Regions from separate parts of the Paraburkholderia sprentiae WSM5005 genome, predicted to be linked through region 2. Evidence: predicted binding sites of a transcription regulator. Region 2 holds the regulator's gene; each other region holds the start of a gene.

Region 1 (4,198 bases), 1.1 Mb from region 2:
AGGATCATTCGTGCAGCGAATTCACACCGCCGGTGGTCAAGCTCGGCGCGCACGTGGCGGCGCTGGGCATGCGCTTCTACGACGGCCCGATGTTTCCGGCCGACTACCGCAACAATATCTTCATCGCCGAGCACGGCTCGTGGAACCGCAGCAAGAAAGTCGGCTACCGGATCGTGCGCGTCATCACCGATCCGGACGGCAAGCACGCGCGCCAGCAAGTCTTTGCCGAAGGCTGGCTACAACCCGGCGAATCGGTCTGGGGCCGCCCCGCCGACGTGCTGCCGTTGCCAGACGGTTCGCTACTGATCAGCGACGATACTGCCGGCGCGATCTATCGCGTCACGTATGCGGCGCCGTAGCACGTGGATGCATGCGTATTCGGCTGACGTTCAGGCTTACTGTGAGCCAGGTCTGGCGCGTCCCGCCGCCCCCGCCTTCAGCCCGGGCGTCCGCCCTCCACGTGACCACGCGCCGGCCGCAGGCGTAGAATGCGCGTCGGTCCGCGCCCGCGGCGCGCCGCTCCTTTCGACTGCCTGTCACTCTGCCCACGCGTTCATGTCCACCGTCGCCTCGAGTTCCCCGCGCTTCAGATCCAAGACGCTCACCGCCGCGCTGGCGTTCCTGTTCGGCAGCCTCGGCGCCCACCGCTTCTATCTGTACGGCACACGAGACATCTACGGCTGGGCGCACCTGCTCGGCACGCTGATCGGCATTCCCGGCCTGATGCTGCTGATCGCGTCAGAGCGTGCGTCGATCCTCGGCTGGGTGCTCGCGTCGATTGGGGCGGTCTCGTTGTTTGCCGCGTTTCTGGCGGCGCTCGTCTACGGGCTGCGTCCGGATCAGAAATGGGATGCGCAATTCAACGCTCACACAGAACGCAAAAGCCGCTCGGGTTGGACGGTCGTTTTCGTCGTGATTTTTTCGCTGCTGATCGGTGCGTTTCTACTGATGACCAGTCTCGCGTTCGCCTTCCAGACCTACTTCGAAAGTCAGCTTGAAGCGGCCAGGTCGATTTCGCAGTAATTCCCCGTATCGGGACCAGCAGGCGTTCCAGCGCTAGAAAAGCCTAAGTTGCGGATTGTCGCGCGCCTGTGCGCTTGCCTGCTCGGGGCGTGGTGGCCCGATCCGGCGAAAGTGGGACATGTCGAGAATGCCGCGCTCGCGCCCGTTTAGCCCCAAGCGGCACACGGCCTTTTGAAAGCGCTGCCTGAGCAAATCCGCCCATAAGCCCTCCCCCTTCATGCGGGTCGAAAACGACGAGTCGTAATCCTTGCCGCCCCGCATGTCGCGCACACGGCTCATCACGCGCTCGGCCCGTTCCGGAAAATGAGCGCTCAGCCAATCCTTGAATAACGGCGCGACTTCCCACGGCAGCCGCAGCACGATATAGCTCGCATTGCTGGCGCCCGCTTGCGTGCAGGCTTCGAGCACGCGCTCCAGGTCCGGTTCGGTGACGAACGGGATCACCGGCGCGATGCTGACGCCGACCGGAATGCCCGCCTCGCTCAGCGTACGGATCGTTCGCAGCCGGCGCGACGGGGTGGCCGCGCGCGGCTCGAGCGTGCGTGCGATATCGGCGTCCAGCGTGGTGATGGTGATCGCCGCCATGAATTGCCCGCGCTCCGCCATCGGTGCGAGCAAGTCGATGTCGCGCTCGATCAGCGACGATTTGGTGATCGCCGCGAACGGATGGTTGCGCTCGCTGAGCACCTCTATCACCCGACGCGTAAGACGCAGGTCTCGCTCGGCCGGTTGCCATGCGTCGGTCGCGACGCCGAGTGCGATCGGCTCCGGTACGTAGGATTTCTTCGATAGGTCCCGCTCGAGCAGTTCCGGCGCGTTGATCTTCGCGTAGATGCGGCTTTCGAAATCAAGTCCGGGCGACAAGCCCAGATAGCTATGCGTGGGCCGCGCGAAGCAATAGATGCAGCCGTGCTCGCAGCCGCGATACGGATTGAGCGACACGTTGAACGGAATGTCCGGCGACGCATTGCGCGTGAGGATCGTTTTCGCGCGCTCCTCGAACACTTGCGTGCGCAGGACCTTCGGCTCACCGTCTTCGTCGGCTGTCTGCCAGCCGTCGTCGACGGCCTCGCGCTGGTCGACTTCGTAGCGGCCTTGCAGGTTCGTGACCGCGCCGCGCCCCTTGCGAGGCGCCGGCGGCGCGATCGGAAATTCGGGAATGTCAGAGGTGTCGGCGTCATCCACGGCGGGCCACGCAAGCAAAAGCATTGAGGAAGCGCTAAAAAGAAACTGCGTAAATACTGTACAAATATACAGTATTTACGCAGTTTGTCGAGCACTTGGTTTGCTCGCGTAATGCGCGGCTAGCCCGGTCAGCGGGCACGCAGTTACTCGCCCACTGCAATCGTCAGCGTTTCCTTGATTTCCTCCATCACCACGTAGCTCTTCGACTGCACCGCGCCCGGCAGCTGCAGCAGGATGTCGCCGAGCAATTTTCGGTAGTCGGCCATTTCGCCGATGCGCGCCTTGATCAAATAGTCGAAATCGCCCGACACCAGGTGACATTCGAGCACCTCGGGGATCTTCTGCACCTCGCGCCGGAACTGGTCGAACATATTGCCGCTCTTGTGATCGAGCGTTATCTCGACGAACACGAGCAACGCCGCGCCCAACTCGGCCGGGTTCACGCGTGCGTAGTAGCCGGTGATCACGCCGTCGCGCTCCATCCGCTTGACGCGCTCGATGCACGGCGTCACCGACAGTCCCACCCGCTCCGCCAGATCCTTCATCGCCATTCGGCCGTCCTGCTGCAGAAACCGCAGGATCTTGTGATCAAGCTTGTCGAGAGCCCGCACGGGCTGGCGCTGGGTCCGCATAGTCTTTTTTCTGAAAACGATGAAAATACGATAACAAAACCTGCCTCACTGCCAATAGTATAGCCGTTAACACTGGGCAAACGGCATTTCACCTTGCGTTGCAGCTCGTTGAATGGAGTCACATCGAATTCAGCGGCGAGCTCGCTGCCCTCACTCAATTTTCGAATACCTGGAGCAGCTATGCGAGTCGTCGTTTTGGGCAGTGGCGTCGTCGGCGTGACGAGTGCGTATTACCTCGCGCGCGCCGGTCACGAAGTGACCGTCATCGATCGCGAAGCTGGCCCAGCGCTGGAAACCAGCTTCGCCAACGCGGGCCAGATCTCGCCCGGCTATGCGTCGCCGTGGGCCGCGCCGGGCGTGCCTCTGAAGGCGCTCAAGTGGATGTTCCAGAAGCACGCGCCACTCGCGATCCGCCTCGACGGCACCGCGTTCCAGTTGCAATGGATGTGGCAGATGCTGCAGAACTGCACGGCGGCGCGCTATGCGGTCAACAAGGGCCGCATGGTGCGGCTCGCCGAATACAGCCGCGACTGCCTGCAGGCGCTGCGCGCCGACACAGGCATCCGGTACGAAGGCCGCACCGGCGGCACACTGCAGGTGTTCCGCACGCAGCAGCAGTTCGACGGCGCCGCGAAAGACATCGCCGTGCTCCAGGAAGCGAACGTGCCATACGAGCTGCTGACGGCCGACGAACTCGCGAGGGCCGAGCCGGCGCTCGGCGCGGTGTCGCACAAGCTGACCGGTGGGCTGCGCCTGCCCGGCGACGAAACCGGCGACTGCCAGATGTTCACGACGCGCCTCGCGGCGCTCGCCGAAGAGCTGGGCGTCAAGTTCCGCTATAACACGTCGGTCGACGCGCTCGCGATGGCGGGCGGCCGCGTCGCGGGCGTACAGTGCGGCGGCGAGCTGGTGCGCGCGGATTCGTTCGTGGTCGCGCTCGGTTCGTATTCGACGCGCTTCCTCGATGGCATCGTGAAGATCCCGGTCTATCCGCTAAAGGGCTATTCGATCACCGCACCGATCGTCAACGCGGCTGCCGCGCCGGTATCGACCGTGCTCGACGAGACCTACAAGATTGCGATCACGCGCTTCGACGACCGCATTCGCGTCGGCGGCATGGCGGAGATCGTCGGCTTCGACAAGTCGCTGCGCAACGCGCGCCGCGAGACGCTCGAGCTGTCTGTGAACGAGCTTTTCCCGGGCGGCGGCGACACGTCCAAGGCGACGTTCTGGACCGGTCTGCGGCCGATGACACCGGACGGCACGCCGATCGTCGGCCGCACGCCAGTGCCGAACCTGTTCCTGAACACCGGCCATGGCACGCTCGGCTGGACGATGTCGTGCGGCTCGGGTCAACT
Region 2 (4,198 bases):
CAATGCGCTCGGCTTGCGGAAGGTCAACGTGGTCATGCTGGATACTCATTCATGGTTGATGCTCGCGCGGTCATTCGTTCGCCGAAGGCGCGCCGCTTGAGCGCGCCCTGTTGCCGCTGCCTATGATTCAGGCGGCGGTCGTTACTGCGGCTGATAAATCGAATCGAACACGCCGCCGTCCGCGAAATGGGTCTTCTGCGCACTGGCCCAGCCGCCGAACGAATCGTCGATGGTGTACAGCTTCAGCTTCGGAAACTTCGCGGTCAGATCGGCCGGTACCTTGTTCGAACGCGGCCGATAGAAATTGCGTGCGGCGATCTCCTGGCCCTGCTCGCTATACAGGAAGTTCAGGTACGCCTCGGCGAGCTTGCGCGTACCGTGCCTGTCGACGACCTTGTCGACCACCGCGACCGGCGGCTCGGCGAGGATACTCACCGACGGCACGACGATTTCGAACTTGTCCGGACCAAACTCCTTCAGCGACAGGAATGCCTCGTTTTCCCACGCGATCAGCACGTCGCCGATACCGCGCTGCACGAAGCTCGTGGTCGCGCCGCGCGCGCCGGAATCGAGCACCCCGGCGTTCTTGTACAGCTTGCCGACGAACTCCCTGGCCGTCTGCACGTTGCCGCCCGGCTGATGCTCGGCGTACGCCCATGCGGCCAGATAGTTCCAGCGCGCGCCGCCCGAGGTCTTCGGATTCGGCGTCACGATCGACACGCCCGGCTTCACCAGGTCGTCCCAATCCTTGATGTGCTTCGGGTTGCCCTTGCGCACGAGAAACACGATCGTCGAGGTGTACGGCGACGCGTTGTCCGGCAGACGCTTCTGCCAGTTCCTGTCGACGAGCCCCTTGTTCGCGAGCGCGTTGATGTCATAAGCGAGCGCGAGCGTGACGACGTCGGCCTGCAACCCATCGAGAACCGAGCGAGCCTGCGCGCCCGAGCCGCCGTGCGACTGCTTGAAGGTGACGGTTTCGCCGGTCCTCGCCTGCCATTGCTTGCCGAACGCCTGATTGATGTCCTGATACAGCTCCCGCGTCGGATCGTAGGACACGTTCAGCAGCGTGGTGTCGGCGTGCGCAACGCCGCTCGCGCCCAACATGCCCAGCGCGCCCGCCGCGGCGACGGCGAGAGCCGCGATCCGTTTTTTGGTTCGAGCCGCAAGCCCCGTGTGCCGATAGTTCATCTCAATTTTTCTCCGCGTGATGGTCCGCTGATGAGCGTCCGATGTTGTTCTGCGTCGCGGTCACGTGCACATGAGCGCTAACCCCGAGGCAGTCTATCGAAGGGCTTTCATCATTAAAAATAATGTTTCTTCATTTTTTAATGCTTAAAAGTGGTAACGGCAGATGCGACGGCTGCTGACGCGCCAAAAACGACGCGCTGTCGCCGATAAGCGACGCCGCAGCGCGCCTCTTCCATCGAACCTAAAGTAAAGCTTGAAATGCGCCGAATACTGTATAAAAATACAGTCACCTGTTCATACATACAGTGGCCATGACAAAACTCACCGCACGACAGCAGCAGGTTTTCGATCTGATCCGCCGCGCGATCGAACGCACCGGCTTTCCGCCCACTCGCGCGGAAATCGCCGCCGAACTCGGTTTCAGTTCGGCCAATTCCGCGGAAGAGCATCTGCGCGCGCTGGCGCGCAAGGGCGTGATCGAACTCGCAGCCGGCGCGTCGCGCGGCATCCGTCTGCTGTCCGGGCAAGAGGACGCCCCACATCAGTTCACGCTCCCGCATGCGGGCCTGATGCAGTTGTCACTGCCGCTGATCGGTCGGGTCGCGGCGGGTAGTCCGATCCTCGCGCAGGAACATATCGCGCAGCACTACGCGTGCGACCCGGCGCTCTTCTCGAGCAAGCCCGACTACCTGCTCAAAGTGCGCGGCCTGTCGATGCGCGACGCCGGCATTCTCGACGGCGACCTGCTCGCGGTGCAAAAGCGCAGCGAAGCGAAGGACGGCCAGATCATCATTGCGCGGCTTGGCGACGACGTGACGGTCAAGCGTCTGAAGCGCCGGCCGAACGGCATCGAGCTGATCGCCGAAAACCCCGATTACGACAACATCTTCGTGGCAACCGGCAGCGCCGATTTTGCGCTGGAAGGGATTGCGGTCGGGCTCATCCGCCCCGGCGAATTCTGATCTTTCACTGTCGCCGGAACGCTTGCGCCGGTTTGTCCAACTCAAGCCGCATTTACGCCGTATCGCCTGGAGAGACTCATGGAACGCCTTGCCCGCCTGCTGCCTTTTCGCCAGTTCGGCCGTTTGCGCCATCTGCGCAAGCTCACGCCCTGCGCGCTGATCGAGGCGCCCGCAACGCGCACGCCGTCGCTGTTCGACGTGCCTGCCGCAGCTTCCGCTCTGCCGTCGTCGTTGCCGGCGTTCGCTCGCGTGTCGCTGAATTCAGCGCTGAACATCGCCGAGCCTGCGCGTCGCGCACCGGTGCGGGTCTACCATGGACCGTCGCGACTGATCATGGTCGGCACGGTCGACGCCGTATGCCGTATGATCGATCGTTGCATAGCCGACGAAGCCAACGTGCACGGCGCGGTGTTCGAAGCCTGAGCGAATCCTGAGCACGCATGCAATACGCACTTCGGATGTTCAGCGTTTCGCGTGGGATGGGATCGTTTCGACCTCGCCGTGGTCGACGTTAGATCATCACTGACGTGGAGTCCCATTCGATGCGAATTCCGAAACGTATACAAGGCAGCGCCACCCGGCCGCTGCTGATCACGCTGATCGTGGTGATCGTGGTTGCCGCGCTGGGGTTTATTTATGCGTCACCGTATATCGCGGTGAACAATCTCAAACGCGCAGCAGACGCGCGAGACGCGCAAACCGTCAATCAGTACGTGGACTTTCCCGCGCTGCGCGATAGCCTGAAACAACAGGTCGGCGCCATGCTGACACGACGGCTCGAAGCGGACGCCGGCAACAAGATGGCCACGATCGGCGCGGTGATCGGCGTGACGTTGATCGGCCCGCTCGTCGATGCCTATGCGACACCCGACGGCGTCGCGGCGCTGCTGAACGGCATGCCCCCACGCGGTATGCCGGGTGAACAACCGTCCGCGCCACCAGCGGCGGGCGGCGAAGCGCCGGCCGCACCAGCCGCGGGCGACACCGCCAATCAGGCAAGCTCGCCGCCACCCGGGCGTCAAAGCACGGCCGGCTATCGCAGTCTCAACGAATTCGTCGTCACGTACCGACGTGGCGAAGGCAATGCGAACTATTCGGCAATCTTCCGTCGCGAAGGTCTCGTCACGTGGAAGCTCGCCGCGATCAATCTGAACGAGTGAGATCGAAGCCTGGCCGGAAGGAATGCGTGGCTGGCCATCCGAGGCCAGCCACATGACAGCTTTGTTCACATCTTGGCTACATGAGAGGGCACACCGCTTCGCGCCCTCGGCTAGCGTGTTACGCCGCAGCCGCCTGCTGCTGCTCCTGCACGGACGAGCACGCCACCAGAATGCTGCACGACACCCTGTCGAGCAGCGGCGTGTTGCCCGCTCCCATCCACCAACGCGACAAACCGGTGCGGCAGCGATGGCCGACCACCACGAGATCGACCTGCAACTCGTTGGCAAGATTGGCGATCTCGTCGATCGGATGACCGAACGCGAAATGCCCTTGCGCGCTCACGCCGCGCTCGGTCAGCCAGTTCACGCCTTCCTGCAGAATCTCCCGGGCCGTTTTTTCGAAACTGCCGCACGCTACGTCCGTCAACAAGCCCGCGCTTTGCGCAATGCTCGAACGCATGTCGACGACCGATAACAGATGCGTTTCCGCCTTCAGGTCCAACGCCAGATCGGCACCGCAACGCAGGGCTTTGCGGCCTTCGCGCGAGCCGTCATAGCACAACAGGATTTTCCGGTAGCTCGCCATCAGTTTTCTCCATTCGCGCGGAAGGCGCGGTCTGAATCAATCATGGTGCGCCGCAATTCGGCTTGCAAGGGATGGAAAACGCTAAGTGCATAGTCGGTGCACGCAGGTCCCGTCCGCACAAGCGTCGGGCGATCCGAAGCGGCGTTTACGCGCGGATGCCGCAATGCAAAACGGTACACCACCACGCAACGCGCGCATTACGCGTTCCCGGAGGCTCGCTCGCATCGGCGATGCCCATACCCTAGAATAAACGGCTTCGCGTGCGCAGTCGGTGCATCGCAGGTATGTTGTGTGTCTCGCGC
Region 3 (4,198 bases), 100 kb from region 2:
CGCGTCCTTCGCCGCGACATGCGCGCGCACGACACCTGCAAGCGAGCATTCATCGGTGATCGCGAGCGCGGAGTAGCCGAGTTGCGCGGCACGCTCGGCCAGTTCCTCAGCGTGCGACGCGCCCCGCAGAAACGTGAAGTTGGAAAAGCAGAACAGCTCGGCATACGCCGGCAGCATCGTGAAGGTGGTGTCCATGGCCGCTCATCCGCGCCTGTCAGCCGAACAGGCCATGCAGGAACCAGCGTTGCTCTTCTTCCGCGTCGCGGCTGCTCACGCGTTCGCGGTAGATCCAGTAGCAGCTCTGGTCTTCTGCCTGCGCGACGAAGTAATCGCGCGTGACGAGCTCGCCGTCGAACCAGCCGCTCTCGATGCGCTCGCCCGGCGACACCATGCGCAACGGCGAGCCATAAAACGGGCGGTGCTGGCGCATCAGCAGGCGCACGGGCGTGTCGAGCATCCACGTCGGGCGGGGCAGATTCCGCGGCAGCGCGCCGGGCTTGATCGGCTGCGAGACCGGCAGCCAGCGGTTCGCGATCTCCGGCCGATGATCGGCGCTCGGCGCGGGTTTCAGCACGTTCTCGTCGCCCAGCCGCGCGGCCAGCAGTTCGAGCAGGCGCTCGTGGTCCTCTTTCGAGCCGCCCGGTTCGGGAAACAGCGTGTCGGACGTGGGCGCGGCCGGCTCGACCTTCGATGCATCGAGCCGCAACGCAATCACCGGCGCGGCGAGCTCGATACGATGCAGCCGCTCCTTCAGCAGGCGAATCAGATGTTCTTCGCGCCAGCTCGGCTCGCCGAGTGCGATGTCGAGCGTGGTCGGCTCGATTGCATCGCGGCCTCGCTCGTGTTCGAGCGACAGGCGAATGCCGGTGAGCGCGAGCTGTTTCGCGCACAGCCATCCGCACAGTTGCACGACGAGCCGCTGCGCGCCGAACACCGCGCCATCCGCGTGTTCGAGCCGGTCGGGCATCTCGATGCGCGCCGAGAACGTGGGCGGCAGTTCGAGCCAGTCGAACAGTTCGGGCGCGGTCCCGAACGCGCGGTCGAGCGAGTCGAGCAGATGTTCGCCGCAGCGGCGCTGCAAGCCGGCGCGGGGCAGGCGGCGCAGATCGGCGATGCGCTCGCAGCCGAGGCCCGTGAACCAGTCGGCGAACGGGCGCACTTCGGGCACGGCGAGCATCGGCAGGGCGCACAGGCGCCGTTCGAGCGACGCGAGCTTCAGCACGCGGCGGTTGCCATACTTCGCGAGCAGCCACGCGCCCTGGCCGGTCGGCGCGGCACTGATGCGCGCGCTGAAACCGAGCGCGTCGAGGATGGCCTTCGCATCGCGGCACAGCGCGAGCAGGCCGCCAAAGAGCCGCAGACTCGCGCCGATCTCGACGACGACCGTCGCCTCATCGAGCAGCGCGACTTCGGGCGAGAAGCGCATCAGCGCGATGCCCACCTCGCGATGGGCCGCCGCCTCGCGGCCGCTATCGCGCTCATACATGGCCGTCTGCGGCGACAGCGTCAGCACGCCGCCGCGCTTCATGCCGGGACGCACGCCTGCCGAGCGCGCGGCGGGGTCGGCCATGACCACCTTGTCTTTCTCCAGCACCGCGCAGCCATGCGCGGGCTCAGGCGACCACTTCGGTCTGAAGACCTCGAGCGGCAACTTTGGCAGATGAACGGCGAGAAAGACGCGCATGTCGGGAAAGCAGAACGGGGGTGGGTTGAAGGGGAATCGACAGGGGCTCTGCGCGAGCGGGCCCTCGTCGTTTCACGATGTCGATGGTGAGACCTTCGGCCGATGGCCTGAGCGCGAGCCGCAGCAGCGCGGGCGATGCATCCTGCGCGGTGGCGAGCGGCCGCACCATGATGAAAAGTGTCTCCGACGATTGCGCGGCCAGATGCAGACGGCGCAGCGACGACGCCTGCGCGTGCTGCGCCCAGAAGATCAGCGCGCCGCAACTGCCGGCGCGCAGGATCTGCTCGGCCGACCACAGCGCGTCGGCGGTTTTCGGCGCATTGATCCACAGCACCTGCTGCAGCGACAGGCCGATGTAGTTGAGCCCGAGGCCGTCCGGTGTATGCGGCGGTTGCACGAAGGCGACCGGACGCTCGCCGACGGCGCTGAGCGCCGGCTGCAACAATCGCAGTTCGCCGACGCCGGCCTGCTGCACGAGCAGATCGACCAGCGCGCCGAGTGGCCAGCCGCCGCCGGGCAATTCCGCCGACAAGGCCGGATAGCCGGTATCGACGCTGCGGCCGCGGCCAGCGGCCAGCTGGGACGCCCGCCACAAGGACGGATGAATGGCTTCCGGTGCTGGCAGGGCGGCTATCATTGACGAAAATACCTGTATGGATATACAGTATCCTACATGTTTTTTACGAGATAGCGAACAGGCACTTTTTTAGAGGCGGGTTCATGGACAGGGGTACGGCGACGCCGATTGCAACGGCTCATGCATTGGCAGCGCGAAGTCATGCCGTCCATAATTGCAGCGGCCCTCAACCCCGGAGACCCCCATGCTGCGCACGTACCTCGGAAGTTGCCATTGCCAACTCGTCAAGTTCGAAGCGCGCATCGACTTCGACGAGGGCACGTCCAAATGTAATTGCAGCTACTGCAGCAGGCTGCGATTCTGGCACGTGCAGGTTCGCCGCGAAGACTTCCGCCTGCTCTGCGACGAAGCCGTGCTGAACGAATACCAGGGTAACAACCTGGTCGCGCATCACCCGTTTTGCAAACGCTGCGGGGTCCACGTATTCGATCGCATCGACATGCCCAACGGCACAGGGTATCCGTATATCAACGTGAACATCATGTGCCTCGATGAACTCGATCTCGACGCAGCGTTGAATGCGCCAGTCACCTATCGGGACGGACTGCACAACGACTGGGGCAATCCGCCGGTGCAAACGCGGCATCTTTGATTGCGCCGGTCGGCGCGCTCTTCGGGCGCGATGGGAAAGGCTCGCCAAGCAGCCTGCTAGGTCTTCTTCGCAGACGGAGACCTAGCGCCGCACGCACGGATCACAAGTTGCACGACGTGTTCAGTGACCGAACCGAAAGCCTTTCGCGACAGTGCACGCTTGCCGCTGAGCGCGCGTATCTGCGCATCGAAATCCGCGTAGTGCTGCGTCGTGGCCCAGATCATGTACATCAGCGTTTGCGCATCCACGTTCGCGAGCAGGCCGCGCGCGACCCAGTCGTCGATGACGGTCACGCGCGTGTCGAGCCACGGCTTCACGCGTTGCGCGAGGATGTCCTGCATGTGCCCGGCGCCGTGAATGATTTCGTTCGCCCATACCTTCGATCCGAGCGGCCGCCGTCGCGACAACTCCATCTTCGCGCGCACATAGCCGCCGATCGCTTCCACCGGGTCGTCGCTCCCTTCGAACGTATTCGCCGCGCGATGCCAGTCTTCGAACAGGTCTTCGAGCACGCGACGATAAAGTGCGAGCTTCGTCGGGAAGTAGTAGTGGACGTTGGCTTTCGGTAGGCCCGCGCGTTCGGCGATCATTGCCGTGCTCGCGCCTTCGAAGCCGCGCTCCGCGAACACGGCCTCCGCGCACGCCAGAAGATGCGCTTCGTTGCTCTCGCGAATCCGAGCCTTGCGACGCCGCAAAGGTGGCGCTGCATCGTCGTTAGCCGTTTCGCTCAACAGTGTGTCGTGGTGTTTCATCGTTAGCCCTGGCGCCGCGTCGCGCTTTATTCTAGCTGCTTTGCGCCCGCGTCCACCGGGTCATTCGCGCCGTGTTGTGGTGCGGGAAGAAGACCGGCTTCATTGCAATGGCATGCTTCTCGCTCTGATCGCCAACTGTTTGGGCTCGCACGAAAGACATTGATTTCATGATTTTAGTCAGCTACAACCTGTCCAACTGGACAGGATTGGAAGCAGGCATCGCGTCGGGGTTTACCACGCAAGGCGTCTCGATCGAGAGGAGCAAGACGAATGAATGCGACACCCGAAGGGTTGAAACAAGGACTCGATACGTCGATCCGGGTCAACGGCAAACGGCTGTGGGATAGCCTGATGACGATGGCGAAGATCGGCGCGACGATGAAAGGCGGCGTCTGCCGTCTCGCGCTCACCGATCTCGACAAGGAAGGGCGTGACCTCATCGTCAGTTGGGCGAAGCAGGCGGGCTGCACCGTGAGCGTCGATCAGATGGGCAATGTGTTCATGCGGCGCGCGGGCTCGAACCCGAATGCGTT

What was found. The regulator LexA, encoded in region 2, represses DNA repair genes until DNA is damaged. The targets are predictions, from matches to a motif close to ACTGTATNNNNATACAGT.
Region 1: BJG93_RS11560 (PA0069 family radical SAM protein) is a predicted target of LexA. The motif match lies at 2,264-2,281, and genes of this name have one in related genera.
Region 3: imuA (translesion DNA synthesis-associated protein ImuA) is a predicted target of LexA. The motif match lies at 2,333-2,350, and genes of this name have one in related genera.

Annotation. Positions count from the first base shown of each region.
Region 1 covers NZ_CP017561.2:2,528,962-2,533,159, forward strand. Annotated here, with positions in the region: gene BJG93_RS11550 (PQQ-dependent sugar dehydrogenase) at 1-359, shown strand, start outside; gene BJG93_RS11555 (NINE protein) at 556-1,023, shown strand; gene BJG93_RS11560 (PA0069 family radical SAM protein) at 1,057-2,232, opposite strand; gene BJG93_RS11565 (Lrp/AsnC ligand binding domain-containing protein) at 2,352-2,840, opposite strand; gene BJG93_RS11570 (D-amino acid dehydrogenase) at 3,021-4,198, shown strand, end outside.
Region 2 covers NZ_CP017561.2:1,438,924-1,443,121, reverse strand. Annotated here, with positions in the region: gene cysT (sulfate ABC transporter permease subunit CysT) at 1-36, opposite strand, end outside; gene BJG93_RS06630 (sulfate ABC transporter substrate-binding protein) at 142-1,188, opposite strand; gene lexA (transcriptional repressor LexA) at 1,500-2,150, shown strand; gene BJG93_RS06620 (hypothetical protein) at 2,229-2,573, shown strand; gene BJG93_RS06615 (DUF2939 domain-containing protein) at 2,693-3,310, shown strand; gene BJG93_RS06610 (universal stress protein) at 3,429-3,896, opposite strand.
Region 3 covers NZ_CP017561.2:1,338,818-1,343,015, forward strand. Annotated here, with positions in the region: gene BJG93_RS06125 (error-prone DNA polymerase) at 1-195, opposite strand, end outside; gene BJG93_RS06130 (Y-family DNA polymerase) at 215-1,684, opposite strand; gene imuA (translesion DNA synthesis-associated protein ImuA) at 1,614-2,321, opposite strand; gene BJG93_RS06140 (GFA family protein) at 2,506-2,913, shown strand; gene BJG93_RS06145 (TetR/AcrR family transcriptional regulator) at 2,970-3,665, opposite strand; gene BJG93_RS06150 (Zn-dependent hydrolase) at 3,936-4,198, shown strand, end outside.